Prochlorococcus marinus XMU1419: one gene and its partner. The protein of the gene in region 1 binds, or shares a complex with, the protein of each later gene. Links are inferred from orthologs where the notes say so. Each region holds a gene or a part of one and is shown on either strand. Other genes may lie near its edges. The genes, in order: dnaG and dnaB.

Region 1 (9,406 bases):
GAAGAGACTTCTAATATTAATAACTCACTAAGAGAAAGTGAGATTAATCAAATTAATATGAATTCTAAAAAACATAATTTATCCAAGAAATTAACAACCGAAGAGGAACTATATGATGAATTTAATTATCTTCTTGATGAATAATTATTTTTAATATTTACTTATGCTTCAGAGTAATAGATTAGCAATTTATGCTATTGGCAAAATAAAGAAACTTTGGATTAGAGATGGAATTAATCAATACAAAAAAAGAATGCCTGAACTTGTCATTAATGAGTTAAAGACTTTTAATTTAAATAATCTTAGATCCAATAACAATATTATTATCTGCCTAAGTGAAGAAGGGAAACAGTTTAATTCAGTTGAACTATGTTCCTTACTCTTGAATTTTAAAAATAAAAAAATTAATTTCTTAATCGGTGATACTGATGGAGTTAGTTCAGATATAAAAGAAAAATCAGATCTTGTACTAAGCCTATCTCCTTTAACTTTTCCTCATGAATTAGCCAGATTAATCCTAATCGAGCAAATCTATAGAGCTATTTCTATATCTAACAACTCCCCTTATCATCGTTCTTAAAAAGATTAGATTCAATCTAAAATTAATCTATAAAAGTTTAATAACTAACTATTTTTTGAGTTTTTGCTATATAGTACATATATACTATTAATTTAACCTTGGATTCCTTTGATTCAACTATTAAAAAATTTAAAATCCCCTTATTAACTGATTCGGTATCAGCAGGGTTTCCTTCTCCTGCAGATGACTATACAGAAGAAAATATTGATTTAAACGAACATTTAATATCTAATCCGTTTAGCACTTTTTTTCTTAGAGTTAAAGGTGACTCAATGATAAATGCAGGAATTAAAGATAAAGATTTAATAATAGTAGACAAGAGCTTAACAGCCAGGCCAGGGAATATCATCATTGCAATGATAGACGGAGAATTTACAATAAAAAGATTATCTATAAAAAATAATGAATTATATTTAAAAGCAGAAAATCATAATTATCCTGATTTTAGATTTAAAAACCATATTGATGTACAGATATGGGGAGTTGTTATTTATTCAATACATAGCTATTTATGAAAATTTCAAATATTGATGCAATAGCTCTTATAGATGCTAATAATTTTTACGCATCATGTGAACAAAATATTAATCCTCATTTGAGAAATAAACCAGTAGTAATTTTATCTAATAATGACGGATGTATCATTGCAAGAAGCCCTGAAGCGCGAGCTTTAAAAATTAAAATGGGAACTCCGTATTTTAAGGTCAAAGAAAGACTAAATAAATTAGATGTAGCAGTCTTAAGCTCAAACTACTCGCTTTATGGGGATATGAGTAGAAGACTAATGAATTTACTGAAAAATTACTGTGAACAGATAGAAATTTATTCTATTGACGAAGCATTCGTCTCAATTTCTAGACCTAATGATGAAAATCTATATCCTTGGGCAAGAAGCATAAGATCATTAATATATCAGAATCTAGGGATTACCATAACAGTAGGAATAGGAGAAAATAAAGTAAGAGCAAAAATTGCTAATAAACTAGCTAAAAATATTGATTATTCAGCTGGAATATTTGATTTAGCTAGAACCGAAAATGAGAATAATTATTTAAAAAGAATTAGTATAGATAAGATATGGGGAGTCGGGAAACAAACCTCTAATTGGTTGCAAAGTAAAGGTATTAAAAATGCCAGAGAACTAAGAGATATGGAAGAAAATGAAATCATTAAGAAATTAGGCATCGTAGGGAAAAGACTGCAATTAGAACTGAAAGGCCATAGATGCCTGCCCATAGAAAAAAACAAGAAATCAAAAAAAGAAATTCAGGTGAGCAGGAGTTTCGGTACTCCTGTCACAAAATTAGAAGACTTAACTCAAGCACTGGCGACTCACGCAATAAAAGCATCTGAAAAAATGAGAAGTCAGAATTTGCAATCATCCGATATTAGAGTATTTGCCAGAACCAGTAAATATTCAAATCAAAATTATCAAAGAAGTGCTCATAGAAAGCTTACAAATGCAACAGACGACACAAATAGCATTTTAAAAATAGTAGTTGAATTATCTAAAGAAATTTATAATCCCGAATATAAATTTTCAAAAGCTGGTGTTTTAATGCAGGATTTAACTAATAGCGAATACTTACAGCAATCAGTTATCAATTACAAGTCTCAGAAAGACCTGAAAAAATCAGCAAATCTAATGAGAACTATTGATTTATTAAATAAAAGATTTAATAACAATGCAATTACATGGGCTATTACAAAAAAAGCACAAAGTTGGACTATGAACAAGAATTTCTTAAGTCGCTCATCTACAACTGATATAGAAAAAATCCCAACTATAGTGAAGTAAACAAAATTAAATGGAATTTATAATATTTTTGAGCAAATTAGATAAAGAAATTCTTGACTTATTAATAAAAGCAAACTATATAGTTGAAGAAAATAAAATTGAATGCCTTTTAAACAAAGAAATAAAAGGACTACATAACTTTGAAGAAAATAAAATAATAATATGTACTGAAAATGCAAAAAGGAAAACGAATTATAGAAATAAAAAGCATGGACCAAACAAAGATAACTTCAAAACAGAATTGGCAATAAGAAAAGCATTAAGACATGAAGCAGCTCATGCTATACAAAAATGTAATAACAATAAAATAGTAGGGGATATAAAAAAATTAGAAAGCAAATTGCATCAAAGTAAAAGAAAAGCATTAGAGTTCTCTAGTTCAAATTTTTCTGGTACTTATGCAAAAGAAGTAGAAGCTTATGTTCTTGAAGATAAACCCAAAAAAGTTAAAAACTTGATTAAAAAATACTGCCTATAAATTAAAAATTTTTATATTAACTAGCGATGAAATTGCCACAACGTTGTTTGTCTAAAAAATTTATATGTTGTCTTTCTAAGTAATATAATTCCTGAAATTTAATGGCATCTGAGTTTAAATCCTTAAAAAGATCATCTATTTCTTTATTTGTATTTGAGGAACTTGAAGATGAATTATCAATTAAGATGGATATACAGTTTTCTAAGGTTTTTAATCTTTGAGATCCCCAAGATTCGATCAAGTGTCTACATCTTTTTAGAGAATTATATTTTTCAAGAAGTGATAAAGTTCCAAGTAAATTGTCTTTAGGATTACTAAGCAATGTTAAGTACAACTCATTTGGATTAACAAAAATATTAATTTTATTTGATGATTCCGGATTATTAATAGCTAAGTAGTCAGGCAAAAGTGAAATTAGATTAATAGCAGAAAGATCTTTTTGAAGAATTTGATTATTTGTTTGTTTTAATTCATTTAAATAATTTAAACCCAAATTATTTTGTTCAATTGTTGAAATAGATTCCCATAAATTTTGAATATATTTAGTATTAAAACCATTAATTTCTCTTTTAAGAAATTCATCACGAATAAAGAGTCTAAGATCAGGACAATGCAAATAATAAAAGATTATTTCCGATTCATTTTTCTCACGACGAGAAATTTCATTTGGTTGTTCAAATTTTTTTGATCTACCATGCCAACGAAATCCCTTAACTTGATTTCTTAAATCTTGTTCAAACTGTATAGCTAACCTGGCTTGACCCTTACTTAATCGTTCGGAAACTTTTTGTAGGTAATGAGTCCTGGTTGATGATTGAGGTAATTTACTCAGCAATTTTACCAATGAAGAAATAACACTCTGGAAAATTTCTGACTTAGTTAAATCTTTATCTTTAAAGATCTGATCAATCTCCCAATCAATCCAAAAGGATGAATTATCAATCAAATTAAAATAATCTTCAGGAGTATGACTATTTAAATATTCGTCAGGATCTTTAAAATCACTTAGTTGAAGTATCTTAAGATTAATTTGATCATGAATGGATAGACTCTCGACTTCTTTAATTACTCTTTTTGTAGCTAAAATTCCTGCATTATCAGAATCAAAATTCAAAATTATATTTTTATTATCTGTACATCTACAAAGTTGAGAAATTTGATACTTATTTAATGCAGTACCAAGGGAAGCTACAGAATTATTAATACCTTTTGCATGAAGAGAAATTACATCAAAGTATCCTTCAACAATAATAGCTTTATCTCTTTTCCTAATATTGCTAGAAGCTTTTTCAAATGCAAACAACATTTTGCCCTTTTCAAATATCTCTGATTCAGGAGAATTCAGGTATTTAGGTTCCTGAGCATCAAGAGATCTTCCTCCAAAAGCAACTACTCTTCCCTGCATATCATGAATTGGAACAATTAATCTATTTCTAAAACGATCATAAATCTTGTCAGAATTATCTTTAGATATTGCAAGACCGGAAGCTAATATTAAATTGATAGGAAATTTTTCTACCTTGGATAGATATTCAAATAAATCATTCCATGAATTTGGGGCAAAACCTAATTCAAAGTTATCAATAATCTTGTTACTCAAGTTTCTCTTTGATGTTAAATATTTCATAGCTTCAACACCAAGAGAATTATTTAATTGAGACTTAAACCAATTTTTAGTAACTCTTAATATTTTATAAAGCTCTTCCTTTCTAGATAATTGTTTTTTATAAGCTTCTAATTGGGGACCCTCGAGATTTTCAACATTTATATTATTTTTTTTAGCGAGAGAAAGTACAACATCTGAAAAATTTGCACGAGTAAATTCCATTAAAAATTTAATAGAGTTACCACCAGCACCACAAGAAAAACAATAATAGAATTGTTTACTAGGTGATACCGTCATAGATGGCTTAGTATCATCATGAAAAGGGCAAATCCCAACAAATTCCTTGCCTTTCTTCTTAAGAACAATATGTTCAGATATAACGTCAACAATATCTGCTTTTTCCTTAACCTCTTGAATAGTTCTTGGGTGTATAGAATGAACCATTGAGATTATTATCGAAAAATAAATAATGATTTATTCGTTATAGGTCAAAATCAAATAAGAATCTACTTAATTTCACAATAAAATTATTTTTTTAAATGATAAATATCGAAAAATTAGAAAAAAGACTTAATTCATTAAAAAAGTATAATTTGGTATTTGCCTCATTCTTCTTCAGTTTGATGACTTTGTGCGTAAAAAATATTGATAAAAGGATACCTATTTATGAATTAGTTTTATTTAGATCATTGATAAGTTTAATAATTACATTATTTATAATTAACATAAAAAATATAAATCCTTGGGGCAAAAATAGGCCACTACTTATCTTAAGAGGTTTTTTAGGAACTTTAGCTTTAATTTGTATTTTTTATGCGATAAGAAATATGCCTCTTAGTATATCTACAGTCATTCAGTACACATATCCTATTTTTATATCTATATTTGCTGTCATATTTATAAACGAAAAAATAAAGCGTAATATAATTTTTGCATTAATTATTGCCTGGATTGGAATATTAGTAATATTGAATCCAAGCCAATTATCAAATATAAACGTTGAAATTGAAATTATTTCGATTTTGATAGCATTTCTTGGAGCAATCTGCACTGCATTAGCTTACGTTACAGTTAAGAAACTTTCAATTAGTGAAGATATTTATGTAATTATTGAATATTTCCCACTTGTTTCTTTTATAACTCTATTGCCAATAGTATTAATCAATTGGGTTACCCCAAATTGGAGTGAATTAGTTTGGATATTAGGAATTGGTTTATTTACTCAATTAGGTCAGACTTTCTTAACTATAGGATTAAAGAATTTACCTGCTTCTGAAGCATCAATAATTAATTATTTACAAGTATTATTTGGTTCAATTTGGGGGATTTTGTTTTTTAGTGAAATAATAAACATAAATTTTTTATTAGGCGCCTCACTAGTTTTATTAGGAACTATTATATCTACTACCAAAATAATCAAAAGGACATAGAATACAATTAGTTTAAAAATGATGATGAAATTTCACTATTTAGCTTTATTATTTTGTTTTTCTCCTATTGCTCAAGTTAATGCAACAACCCCAAAATCAGTAACTTGTACAAGAACTGAATATAGAGAAGAATACATTCCTGGAACGAGATCAAACCCAGGCTACGTAAAAAGTTATGAGGTAGACGTTGTAATACCTTGTGGAGGTCAAAACAAAGCTGAAAAAATAGATGATAATGACTGTAGTGAAGGTTCTGTTATAGGGGGTCTTCTTGGTGCTGGAATTGCATTATCCTCATCTAGAGGGAAAGACAGGTTTTGGGCCGTACCAGCGGGAGGTACTGCAGGGGCTCTAATTGGATGTCAAGTGGATGGTGGTTAATTGATTAGTTGGATAAATGGAGATTTAGTTGATTTATGGCAAACTAATCAAAAATTTTTTGTTTTAATAAATTGCCAAGGATTAGGATACGAAATACAAATACTAGAATCTTTTTTTCTCAAGTTAAAAACAAATCAGATATCTACTAAAAACATCAATCTTTGGATAAAGCATATAAAAAAAGAAGATTCAGATTTATTATTTGGCTTTACATCAAAGGATCAAAAAAATTTCTTCATTGAAATTTTAAGTATTCGAGGTGTTGGATCTCAAATTGGTATTGGGATATTAAACAAATTTTCTATTAGTGAAGTTATAAATGCAATACAAACACAAGACAAAAAATTAATTTGTTCTGTACCTGGTATAGGACAAAAAATGAGTGATCGGTTAATTTTAGAATTAAAAAGCAAATTTAAAAGCGAAATATTACATGAAGAAGAAAAAAACAAAGATGAATTTGAGATTAAGGATCCTGAGATAAATAAAATGATAGAAGACCTTCAGTTAACCCTTCAATCATTAAGTTACAAAAACAAAGAAATAAATACTATTTTGCCAATTATTATTAAAGAAATAGATCTCCTAGGTAAAAAAGAAAATAATTTATCATTTGAAAAACTATTGAAATTAGCTATGCATTATCTGGATGAGGATAGTAGTAATATAGCTAGATGACGTAGTATCATAGATAAAAAGAAATAAATTTTATGTCATTAGATACAGCTGAAAAACAGAAGCTGATTGAAAATCATCAGGTGCATCCAACTGATACAGGTTCAGTTGAAGTTCAGGTAGCAATGCTTTCTAAAAGAATATCGAAATTAAGTGATCATCTTCAAGGAAACATTCATGATTTCGCTTCAAGGCAAGGATTATTAAAAATGATTGGTAAAAGGAAAAGATTACTATCTTACATAAAAGACAAAAACGTTCAAAAATATCAAGAACTAGTTAAGAAAATTGGAATCAGAGGATGATCTCAATTAATGAAAAAAAAGCAATCAAAAAAAAAGACACAAAATAAAAAGAAAAAAAACTATTCTGAAACAACTGCTTTCGCTAATCTAGAAAAAACATCTATTCCTGTAAGTAAGCCAAATCCATCATCTAGTGGCATCCCAAAATATGTTGCTGACAGAATGGCAAGAAGAATATTCTTTACAGCTGGAATACCGACAATATTAGGAATGTCTGTTTTTGTCGTTAGCTACATTATAGTTACAAGAAATATTGCTGAAATACCTCCTTCCTCAACCATTGCAATTTCAGCATTGTTTTTCTTGTTAGGTCTAGCAGGATTGAGTTTTGGAATATTATCAGCTAGTTGGGATAAAGAGCCTGGATCTTTTTTTGGTATTGAAAATATACCAATGAATATACAACGTGCAAAAGCTGCCTTTAAACCTGCAACTCAAAATTATGAGGATAAAAGTTAATTTAGGAAACTAAAGATTTCAAATTAACTTGGAATGATTTATCTTCTAATAATTTGCGAGCTCCTTGAATATCTCCAATACAGAATTGTTCACCAAATTTAACGTAGGTAACACTATTTTTATTTCTTACAGCAGCTAAAACTGGAGTCTTGATTCCACATTTACCTTTATCGGGTTTAAATTTAATTAAGCAGTCTCTCAAGGTATTTTGTACCCTTACATCTGATGCTTGAGAACTATCAAGATTAATGATAAGTAGTTTAAGGTTATCTATTTCTCTACAATCATCAATTATTAATTGAGTTTTATCACTTTTTTTGTCTATCGTTCCCCAGACCAATAGCCTAATATCAGTCAAAAGAAATTCTGATAATCTGACATAGGTTTTTGGAAAAACTATTGCTTCACAACTTCCAGAAAGATCTTCAAGTTGAACTATAGCCATCCTATCTCCTTTTCTCGTAGTGATTTGCTTCAACTCAGGGATCATTACAACTAAAGAGACTTTGGTTCTATCTTTTGTTTCATCTAACTGTGAAATACTAATTGGGGATACAAGTTTAGCTGGCTTAGTTAAATGTTTTAAAGGATGATCAGATAAGTAAAAGCCTAAAAGCTCCTTTTCTAACTTTAACTTTTCAATTAATGAATAATCATCAACCTTAGCTAGTTGTGAATCTGAAAATGCTACATTTGAAAATTCTTCTTTGCAATCAAATAGATTTCCCTGCCCGGATAATCTATCTCGATTTCGTGAAGAGGCCCATTCCATGACATGTTCGAGATCTGACAATAATTGAGCTCTATTATTGTCATTAGAAAACTCATCAAGTGCTCCACAATGAATTAAAGATTCAATGCTTCTTTTGTTAAGTACATTAGAAGGTAAACGATCGCACAAATCTGATAATGATTTAAAACTTCCAAAATTATTCCGATTTTCAATAATATTTCTTATAGCAGAATCTCCTAAATTTTTAATTGCAGAAAGGCCAAATAAAATCTGATTATTCTTTATTGTAAAATCAATTCCAGAAAAATTAATACTAGGTGAAATAACTTCTATACCCATCGAATAACAATTAGAAATATATCTTTGCATCTTGTCAGTAGATCCAGAATTTACGCTTAAAAGTGCCGCCATATATGCAACAGGAAAATGAGCTTTTAAAAATGCAGTTTGATAAGTTACTGCACCATAAGCAGTTGAGTGGCTTTTGTTAAAACAATATTCTGCAAATAAAACCATTTGATCAAAAAGATCATTTGCTAATTTTTCATTTACACCCTTCTTCATTGATCCCTCTACAAAAATATTCCTATGCTTTACCATCTCTGATACTTTCTTTTTTCCCATTGCTCTACGAAGTAAATCCGCATCACCCAAAGAATAACCGGCTAAGTCTTGCGCAATTTTCATAATTTGTTCTTGATAAACCATAATTCCATAGGTTTCGGTAAGAATTGATTTTATAGAAGGATGAGGGTAATCAACCTTTTCGTTCCCATTTTTTCGATTTATGAATTTTGGTATGAGGCCAGCATCAAGAGGTCCAGGTCTATAAAGAGCTAAGATCGATGAAATATCTTCAAGAGAGTTAGGTTTAAAGTCCTTTACAACTTGCTTCATCCCAGAAGATTCAAGTTGAAATATACCTTCAAGATCGCCGCTACCAATCAGCTCAAATGTTTTA
Region 2 (9,366 bases), on another replicon or contig:
TTGCATGTAAAAAATGTTGTGTAAATTTCTTTAATGGATCATGGAACAAAAAATGTTTAATTTTGTTTGATTAAAAATATAAGATGTGTTTTTGTTTCTATATTTGGAATTATTTAATTTTTTAATGTAATTTATATTTTAAAAAGCATAATAATTTATGGATTCAAGGAGAATTAGAAATCTTAGAAATAGTTTTGATAGAAATATTGTTGATAAACAAGTTGATAAAATTTTTGAAACTGGAAGACAATTCGTCGATGGAGTATCTGGGGCTAGGCCAGGTAAAAGGAGGAACTCAGATTTTCAAGGAATCTCAAGTAAGAGTGTTAAAAAAGTAGGAAAATGGGTATCAGAAAAAGTAGATTTATTTTTTGATGAAGATAACGATGATTGGAATGATGATAATTTTTACGGTGATAACAGCGACATTAAGACATTTACTAGAGAATCCAATTCTTATGAATTTACTAAACCTTATTTAAAAAGACCTCTAGAAGCAATATCTTTAAGGCAACCAAAAAATTTACAAACAACTGAGCAAAAAAAATTACCTTATGGGAAAGAGAGTATAAACGAAGATTGGCCAGATGAAATGGATTTCAAAGTTGAAAGATGGCAAAGAGATTCAGAAAAAGAACATAATTTATCAAGAAATCAATTAAACCAACAAGGTCAATCAAAATCAAGGAATCTTCCTAGATCAAGAAGAAGAAGAGTATAGTTTTGTAAATTCTTTAATTCCTGAATAACCTAATAAATTTTCTAAATGAGGATTAAAGACTTCTCTAATAATCGTTAAGGGCTTTTTGTCTCGAAAAAATCTATAATTTCTTGACCAGAATGGTCCTTTAAAACAAAATTGATCTTCTAACCAATTTGAATTTACAAGAGAAATTCGGTCAACTTCTCTAAACAATTCTGATCTGTCTTGTGTCAAATTCTTCCAAATTGGCTCTTCTTTGGCTTTTAAATTTTCACTCACTTGTTCTGCATTCCACCAACTTTCAGCCCATGCTAGGTTTTTATTATTGTTTTTAATCCATACTTGTCTTCTAATTAAGGGGCCATTTAACTGATTTAATTCTTTGGGACCTTCTTGAATGCATAGAGGATCTACTTGCATTGAAATTAATTTAATTTTCGTCTCTTGATTAGTTAAAAGCTGTAGATGTCTAGTTGGACTTCCATCCCCAAGCAACATTAATTTCCATGAACCAGATATTTCTGGGAGTGAATTTTTCACTAAAAAAGTAGAAGCTTTTTCTTCCCATAAAATTTTTGGTGAGTTAAAAAGTTTATTATTCAGTGCTCTGAACGATTGCTTTTAAGATGATAACTTTTTTTCGACAAAAATATTTGCCTTTTCTTTATTTATTTCTCTTATTTTTAGCCAAACAAGTAATGCAGTTAAATCTGCTTTGCTTACTCCCGGAATTTTTGAAGCATCACCAAAATTCTTTGGCTTTATCTTATTCAAATTTTCTCTAGCTTCTAATGATAATGTATCTATCTTTTCATAATTTATTTCTTGAGGCAGAGATTTACAGCTTTGACGATTTATTTGTTCAATATTGTTTTTTTGTCTTTTAAGATAACCCTCGTATTTAATATCTATTTCAACACCTTCCTGTATTGAAGAAGCTATATTTTTTTCAGTCAAATTATATTTAATTAGATCTGAATAATGAAAGTTTGGTCTTTTTAAAAGTTCTTTCAAAGTTGTTGAGCCTTTGATTTTTGATCCCGTGTCTAATTCAATTTTTTTTGATATTTCATCCGTATTTTTTAAACGAGTGTTTTTTAATCTTAATTTCTCTTCTTCAAGGAGTTTCATTTTTTCTTGATAGAACGACCATCTTTTCTCATCAATTAGCCCAAGTTCATAACCTAATGGGGTTAATCTCCTATCTGCATTATCTCCTCTCAGGGTCAACCTGTATTCACTTCTACTAGTAAGAACTCTATATGGTTCTTTGAGATCTTTGGTAATTAAATCATTGATCATTGTCCCTATATAGCTGCTTTCTCTAGTGAAGATTATTGGATCTTTTTTGTTTAGTTTTCTTGTTGCATTGACTCCTGCAACTAATCCTTGTGCTGCTGCCTCTTCATAACCAGTAGTTCCATTGATTTGTCCAGCGCTAAATAAATATTTAATTTCTTTCGTTTCGAGTGTTGGTTGGAGTTGTGTTGCAGGGATATAGTCATACTCGACAGCATATGCTGGTCGCAACATTTTACATTCACTTAATCCAGGTAAGGTTCTTAAAAGTTCTAATTGAATATTTTCGGGTAAACCTGTAGAGAATCCTTGAACATATATTTCAGGGGTATTAATTCCTTCTGGTTCTAAGAAAATTTGATGTGATTCTTTATCAGCAAATTTAACGATTTTATCTTCAATTGATGGACAATATCTCGGCCCCTTACTATCAATAAAACCCCCGTAAATAGGAGTTAAATGTAAATTGTCTCGAATTAGTTGATGTGTTTTGGTAGTTGTTCTTGTGATGTGACAACTAACTTGGGGCATATTATTTTTTATATCTGGGTCAAACGAAAAATATTTATCTGCTGCAGTACTTGGTTGAATATCTAATTCATCAAAAATAATACTTCTTTTATCAACTCTTGCTGGAGTTCCTGTTTTTAAACGTTCTGTTTTAATACCAATTTCGTGCAAGTTTTGAGTAAGACCTTTTGCTGCTTGTTCGCCTGATCTCCCAGCTGACATTGATTTATTTCCTATCCATATTCTTCCTTCTAAGAATGTACCGGCTGTAATGATAACTGATTTTGCTGAATAATAACTACCAAAAAAAGTCCTAACACCTTTTATTCTTTTTTTTACGATTTTTTTTGAGTTCAATCCAATTTCTTCAGTTTTTGCAATATCCAGTTCAGTAATCATTGCTTCTTTTAAAGATAAATTATCTGTATTTTGAAGAATTTCGATCATCTTTTTTGAGTATTCTCTTTTATCTGTTTGAGCTCTTAATGCCCATACAGCTGGTCCTCTACTTGCATTTAATATTCTTTTTTGAATTGCTGTTTTATCAGCTAATTTTCCAATGATTCCTCCTAATGCATCAACTTCATGCACTAACTGACTTTTTGCTGGACCACCAACTGCAGGATTACAAGGTTGCCAAGCAATCCTATCTAAATTGATTGTGAATAAGGCTGTAGAAAATCCTAATTTTGCCGTTGTTATAGCAGCTTCACATCCCGCATGTCCCCCTCCAATGACGATAATGTCAAAAGATTCATTTGTTGAGTGATGATCTTGCATTATGAGGATCGATTTAATTAGCTAAATTCCTAAATCTAGTAAATTGAGGTTCAAATAATAATTTAACAGTTCCTACGGGTCCATTTCTATGTTTAGTGACAATGATTTCTGTAATTCCTCTATCTTCAGTCTCTGGATTATAATATTCATCTCTGTAAATCATTAATACTAAATCTGCGTCTTGTTCAATAGATCCTGATTCTCTTAGATCGCTTAACATTGGTCTTTTATTTGTTCTAGACTCTACTCCTCTACTAAGCTGAGATAAAGCTACTACTGGCACTTTTAATTCTCTAGCCATGCTTTTAAGACCTCTTGTTATTCGTGAAAGTTCTTGCACCCTATTATCAGGGGTTGATCCTTCCATCAGCTGGAGGTAATCAATAACAATTAATCCTAATTCTTTTTTTTGTTCAGCTATTAATCTTCTGCACAGAGATCTCATCTCTAAAACACTTAAGTTAGGTTTGTCATCTATAAATATTGGTAATTGACCTAATGAATTGATACCTTCTCCAAGCAAAGGCCATTCATCTTGCTGTAATCTTCCTGTTCTTAATCTGCCACTCTCAATTCCAACTTCCATAGAGAGTAATCTATATGTCAACTGTTCTTTACTCATTTCAAGGCTAAATACGCACACAGGTAAATCTTGAGATTGTGCAACATTTTTAGCCAGATTAAGAACTATTGAAGTTTTTCCCATTGAAGGTCTTCCAGCAACAATTATTAAATCACTTCTTTGAAATCCTTGAGTCATCGCATCAAGGTCGTAAAAATTTACTGGAATTCCAGCTACTGAAGTACCTAATGATCTCGACTCTATTTCATTGAAAGTACTTGTAAGGATTTCAGCTGCTTGAGTAAGACCTTTTGAAGGTTTTTCTTGACTTATTTCAAAAATTTTTTGCTCCGCTTTATCTAGCACTTCATTGGTATCTTGAGTTTGATCAAAACCTAGTTGAACCACCTCATTTCCAGATCTGATAAGTTGCCTTCTCATGAATTTGTCGTTAATTAAATTAGCAACTTGTTCTATGGATGCTGTAGAGGAAACATTTTCAACTAATTCTACTAGTTTGTTGTTCCCTCCAATTTTTTCTAGTGATCCATTATCTGCTAACCAAGCACTCATTGATGTTAAATCAGTTGGTTTACCCTGGGTATGCAACATTAATGCCGTTCTATAAATCTCTTGATGGGCATTTATATAAAAAGCTTCAGGTTTAATTAGGTCTGCAATTCTTCCGATCGCGTCTGGATCAAGAAGTATGCCACCAAGAACAGCTTCCTCTGCTTGAACGTTTTGAGGAGGGACTAGTCCAGCATTTTCACTATTAAAATCCTTTTTAAAATTTTTATTTTGCCCATTATTTGGAAAAGGTACTGAAACCATATCTTTAATTGCTTAGATATATACTCTGGCTACTTTTCAAAATAATGCAACAAATTGATTAACTTGTTACTTCAATATTCACTTCTGCATTTACTTCTGGATGCAATTTTATTTTTGCAGTAAAAGAACCTAAATTATGAATATCAGGAACTGTGATGTTTCTTCTATCAATTTCTTTTTTAGTTGCCGCTTCTATTGCTTCGGCAACATCCCCATTGGTAACAGTTCCAAAAAGAACACCATCTTCTCCAACCTGTTTTTTGATAGTAAACCTACCTATGGTAGATAATGCAGTTTGGAAATCTAATGCTTCTTGCTTTAACTTATCAGCAGCGATTTTTTCTTTTTCTTTCTTCCTTTCAATTTGTTTAAGGACTGCCGGTGTTACATTCATTGCCTTGCCATAAGGTAATAAAAAATTTCTTGCGTATCCAGGTGCTACTTCAACTAGATCTCCTTCTTTACCTAGTGAAGCGATTGATTCAGTTAATGCGACTTGTACTCTTTTTGCCATGAAAATATTGAACAATATAGTTAATAATAAGACCTAGAGGGTAACTTTACTTTTTTTGCAAGACCAAATTTCGCAAGAATCTTAATATGTTCCCATGTTAAATCTATCTGACCTCTAAATAATCCCTGTTTTGCCGAATTGGGAAATGCATGATGATTATTATGCCAACCTTCTCCAAATGTTAATGCTGCAACCCACGCATTGTTTTTAGATGAATCACCACTCTCGAATGGTGCTTTACCCCAACAATGCGTCGCAGAGTTTACTAGCCAAGTTATGTGATAAACAACTACAAGCCTTAATGGAATTCCCCAAAGGACTAGAGCCCATCCTCCAACTCCTAATTTTTGACCTATTGCGTACAAAGAGAGTGCAATAGGAATTTGTAAGAATAAAAAATATTTATTTAGAAATCTATAGTATGGATCCTTAATTAAATCTGCACTTAGTTTTGGAACAGCTTTTAGAGCTTCAACGTCTTTAAACATCCAACCCATATGACTCCACCAAAACCCCCTTTTACTATTGTGATGATCAACTTCAGTATCTGAAAAGGAGTGGTGATGCCTGTGTAAACCTACCCAATCTATTGGTCCATGCTGGCAACTTATAGCCCCACAGGTAGCAAAAAATCTTTCTAACCATCTTGGAACGATGAATGATCTATGAGATAACAATCTGTGATATCCAAGGGTGACTCCTAAACAAGCAGTTACCCAATAAAAAAATAATAGTGATACTACTGCAGGGAGACTCCAAAATTTTGGTTGTATAGCTACAAGAGAAAGAATATGAATTGCAACCATGAAAATTATCGTTCCCCAAGTTTTATGTAGTCTTGGAGGATATCTTTTTGAATGACTGGAAGGTTCAAGTAATTTTTCTGAGAGTTCTATAACTTTTTCAGCTGGAACAGGTTTTTTTAATTTTGCTGTTTCTTGGAAAATCACTGAATTCATGATATTGAAATGCTATTTTCAAAATTGCCGATATGTAATATTATCATACTATACTATTGATAAGTTTAATTATCTGTGAGTCTCGGATATCGCGATAAATTATCTAGAGGTCGAAGGGCTATGGCTCATTTGATACATCTCTGGCATGAAAGAAATGGATGGTCACACAGAGTTTTGCCATTACTTTCTGAAGTTCTTGATTTAGGCAAAGTTCATAATTCACAAATTTCTAATCTTAGGAATGGGAAGTTATCTTCGCCAGGTCCTGAAGTTTTTCTAGCTTTAGCTCAAGTTAATACGATTCTTGATCAAGGTATTGAAAAAATCAGGGATCGTTTTGAAAGTGATTACCCAGAGTTATGGAAATCTTTGGAAGAGTCTGCATTACCCCTTAAAAATGATTCTGGTCATCCATTGTCGGCGGGGGAATTATTCGAGATATTTTCAGGATTAAAACCTCTACCTTCATCTTTTGACTGGTACATAGAAGATGAAGAAGCTTCTGCTTTGAGTGATGCTCTTTCAGTACATTTTTGCCAGAATAAGGCTTGGAGATCATGTAAAATGCAAGTAATGAAAGCCTATGCTGTCAATAAATCTGCCCGTAGAGAACGTTTTGCTGAGGTAATTGCAGGAATTAGAGATTATACTGCAGAAGAATTAGATGGAGAACTTCTTGATTTATATGAGGCTTCAAAAAATCTTTCTTATTTTCATGGCAGGGGACCTAATGCTTTCCTCGCAGAATTAAGAAATTTAGCTTCTGAAAAATAAGATTATTTTTTTAATTAATGACTCCTGACAATAACTTAAAACTCGCTGAAAACTCTATTCTTTCTGTCGAAGAAAGTTTAAGTAAAGTTTTCCAAGAAAGGTCTAATCAGGTTTTCCAGAAATTAGAAAATATTTTGACAATTTTTAAGGAAGAAAAAGTTTCTACTAGTCATTTCAATCAATCTTCTGGTAGTGGACATGATGATATATCTAGAGAAAAAATTGATGCAGTTTTTGCAAGATTGTTTCTTGCTGAAAAGGCTGCTGTGAGGATGCAATTTGTAAGCGGAACGCATGCAATAAGTTCTGTCTTATTTGGAATTCTTCGACCTGGAGATGTAATGTTATCTATTACGGGACAACCATATGACACGTTAGAAGAAGTCATAGGAATAAGGGGAGGAGGAAAAGGCTCACTTAAAGATTTTGACATTGAATATAAGCAAATAAATATTTGCGAGAATTTTGATTCTTTTGAAGAAAAAATTGTTCATTCTTTTAAAGAAAATTCATGCAAATTAGTATTCATACAAAAAAGTTGTGGATATAGTTGGAGAAAGTCTCTTACGAATCATCAGATAGAAAAAATTTGTAGTCTTATTCATTCTCTTGATCCTAATTGTATATGTTTTGTTGATAACTGTTATGGGGAGCTTGTTGAAGATAGTGAACCAATTTCTAAAGGGGCAAATATAATTGCTGGATCTTTGATTAAAAATTTGGGAGGAACAATCGTTCCTACTGGTGGATACGTTGCAGGAGATGCAGAGTTGGTTGAGATGGCATGTTCTAGATTAACCTCACCAGGCATTGGTTCTTCTGCAGGAATAAATTTTGGACTAGGAAGATTAATTTTGCAGGGTTTGTTTTTAGCACCACAAATTGTTCACGAATCACTAAAGGGTGCTGATATGGTTGCAGCAGTCTTTAAAAATTTGGGATTTAAGGTTTTACCAGAGCCAGCAACTTATAGATCTGATCTTATTCAGTCAGTAAGATTGAATAATCCTGATTTGGTACAAAAAGTTTGTCAATCATTTCAAAATTCTTCACCTGTAGATTCTTTTCTGAATGTTGTTCCATCATCAATGGATGGATATGATTCAAAATTATTAATGGCAGGAGGTACCTTTATTGAAGGTAGTACAAGTGAATTTTCTGCTGATGCCCCTCTAAGAGATCCTTACAATATTTTTGTTCAAGGTGGTTCTCACATAGCTCACATCAAAATTGCATTAATTCGATTATTATCTGAACTATTAGAGGAAGAATTAATTTCAAAGGATTCTCTACTTCCTTTATCTACTTAATCATGTCTTACAAGTTTCCAGACAACCTCAACTATGCTGATACTCATGAATATGTCTTAGAAGAAAATGGATTATTAAAAATTGGAGTTAGTGAATTCGCTATAGATCAATTAGGAGATATCGTTTTTGTTGAATTAGCTGATGAAGGGGCGACTTTAGAGAAAGGCGAGACTTTTGGAACAATAGAATCAGTTAAGGCCGTAGAGGAAGTTTACCTGCCTTTTTCAGGAGAAATAGTATCTGTAAATGAAAGTGTTGTTGAGAACCCTGAGCTTTTACAGAATGATCCGATTGGAGACGGTTGGTTAGTCATTTTGAAACCAGAATCAAAAGCATCAATTGCTGATTTGATGACTTCTGAAGAATATCAATCAAAGGTTGTACCAAAATAAGGCAAACTTTCTAAAAAGAGCTATTTTAAAGAAAAATATTTTAATATGACATCCAAATTTGGGTCTGATTTGTTTATAGATAGGCATCTTGGGTTAGGAGATAATGATGAAAGAATTATGCTGAACAAGCTTGGTTTTAATAATATTGATCAATTTATAAATCAAGTTATCCCTGAAGATATACAGCTTAAAGATAAATCTTCAGAAATATTGCCCCAAGGTTGTTCAGAAATTGAGGCTTTAAACGAATTAGAAGAGATTACGAATAAAAATACAAAAATGAGATCACTTATCGGCCTTGGTTATTATGACAATCATATGCCTAAAGTAATCCAAAGACATGTTCTTGAGAATCCAAGGTGGTACACGTCCTATACTCCATATCAAGCAGAAATTGCACAAGGAAGATTAGAAGCTCTATTTAATTTTCAGACTATTGTTTGTGAACTAACAGGATTCCCTGTCGCCAATGCATCTTTGTTGGATGAGGGTACTGCAGCAGCAGAAGCCATGGCCATGAGTTTTTCCGCAAGAAAAAATAAATCTTCAAAAGTGTACTTAGTGGAGTCAAATGTTTTTGATCATACTTTTAATGTTCTACAAACCAGAGCAAAACCTTTGGGAATAACTTTAAAACGCTTTACTCAAAGCAACCTTCCTAATCTTGATGATGTTTTTGGAATGTTGTTGCAATTACCTGGTAAAAACGGACAATTATATGATCCTACA

What was found.
Region 2: the proteins of dnaG (region 1) and dnaB are in contact, whole or in part, in a crystal structure (PDB 2R6A), measured with the Geobacillus stearothermophilus proteins. The link is inferred for Prochlorococcus marinus XMU1419 from one-to-one orthologs. Residues at the interface, in WP_049624496.1 of Geobacillus stearothermophilus: Lys456, Leu457, Leu458, Pro459, Ala460, Asn463, Ala464, Leu467, Leu535, Leu536, Ile537, Ala538, Gln544, Glu545, Asp548, Tyr549, His552; in WP_033016901.1 of Geobacillus stearothermophilus: Ser13, Glu15, Ala16, Gln18, Glu91, Leu92, Asp94, Ala95, Val96, Pro97, Thr98, Ala99, Ala100, Asn101, Tyr104, Tyr105, Ile108.

What each region holds. Positions count from the first base shown.
Region 1 is NZ_JAAORO010000002.1:170,560-179,965, reverse strand. What follows is about bases 2,390-5,286. They hold dnaG (DNA primase), read right to left. Parts: upstream 4,907-5,286; coding sequence 2,873-4,906; downstream 2,390-2,872. Other genes in these bases: HA151_RS04555 (DMT family transporter), read left to right, coding at 5,002-5,286; HA151_RS04565 (serine hydroxymethyltransferase), read left to right, coding at 2,390-2,856. Also shown: HA151_RS04585 (hypothetical protein), read left to right, coding at 1-144; HA151_RS04580 (23S rRNA (pseudouridine(1915)-N(3))-methyltransferase RlmH), read left to right, coding at 164-580; HA151_RS04575 (LexA family protein), read left to right, coding at 679-1,095; HA151_RS04570 (Y-family DNA polymerase), read left to right, coding at 1,092-2,378; more of HA151_RS04565, read left to right, coding at 2,389-2,389; more of HA151_RS04555, read left to right, coding at 5,287-5,892; HA151_RS04550 (glycine zipper 2TM domain-containing protein), read left to right, coding at 5,911-6,273; Holliday junction branch migration protein RuvA, read left to right, coding at 6,274-6,951; rpsO (30S ribosomal protein S15), read left to right, coding at 6,984-7,253; HA151_RS04535 (PAM68 family protein), read left to right, coding at 7,263-7,712; HA151_RS04530 (DNA polymerase III subunit alpha), read right to left, coding at 7,714-9,406. UniProt on the Escherichia coli protein: RNA polymerase that catalyzes the synthesis of short RNA molecules used as primers for DNA polymerase during DNA replication.
Region 2 is NZ_JAAORO010000003.1:539,965-549,330, reverse strand. Bases 2,498-5,354 are described here. They hold dnaB (replicative DNA helicase), read right to left. Parts: upstream 4,689-5,354; coding sequence 3,306-4,688; downstream 2,498-3,305. Other genes in these bases: HA151_RS09055 (acyl-CoA desaturase), read right to left, coding at 5,223-5,354; rplI (50S ribosomal protein L9), read right to left, coding at 4,747-5,202; mnmG (tRNA uridine-5-carboxymethylaminomethyl(34) synthesis enzyme MnmG), read right to left, coding at 2,498-3,292. In the rest of the region: HA151_RS09085 (SprT family zinc-dependent metalloprotease), read left to right, coding at 1-74; HA151_RS09080 (RNA helicase), read left to right, coding at 158-721; HA151_RS09075 (chorismate lyase), read right to left, coding at 701-1,276; more of mnmG, read right to left, coding at 1,325-2,497; more of HA151_RS09055, read right to left, coding at 5,355-6,161; HA151_RS09050 (hypothetical protein), read left to right, coding at 6,237-6,935; HA151_RS09045 (aminotransferase class I/II-fold pyridoxal phosphate-dependent enzyme), read left to right, coding at 6,953-8,245; glycine cleavage system protein GcvH, read left to right, coding at 8,248-8,637; gcvP (aminomethyl-transferring glycine dehydrogenase), read left to right, coding at 8,683-9,366. UniProt on the Escherichia coli protein: The main replicative DNA helicase, it participates in initiation and elongation during chromosome replication. Travels ahead of the DNA replisome, separating dsDNA into templates for DNA synthesis.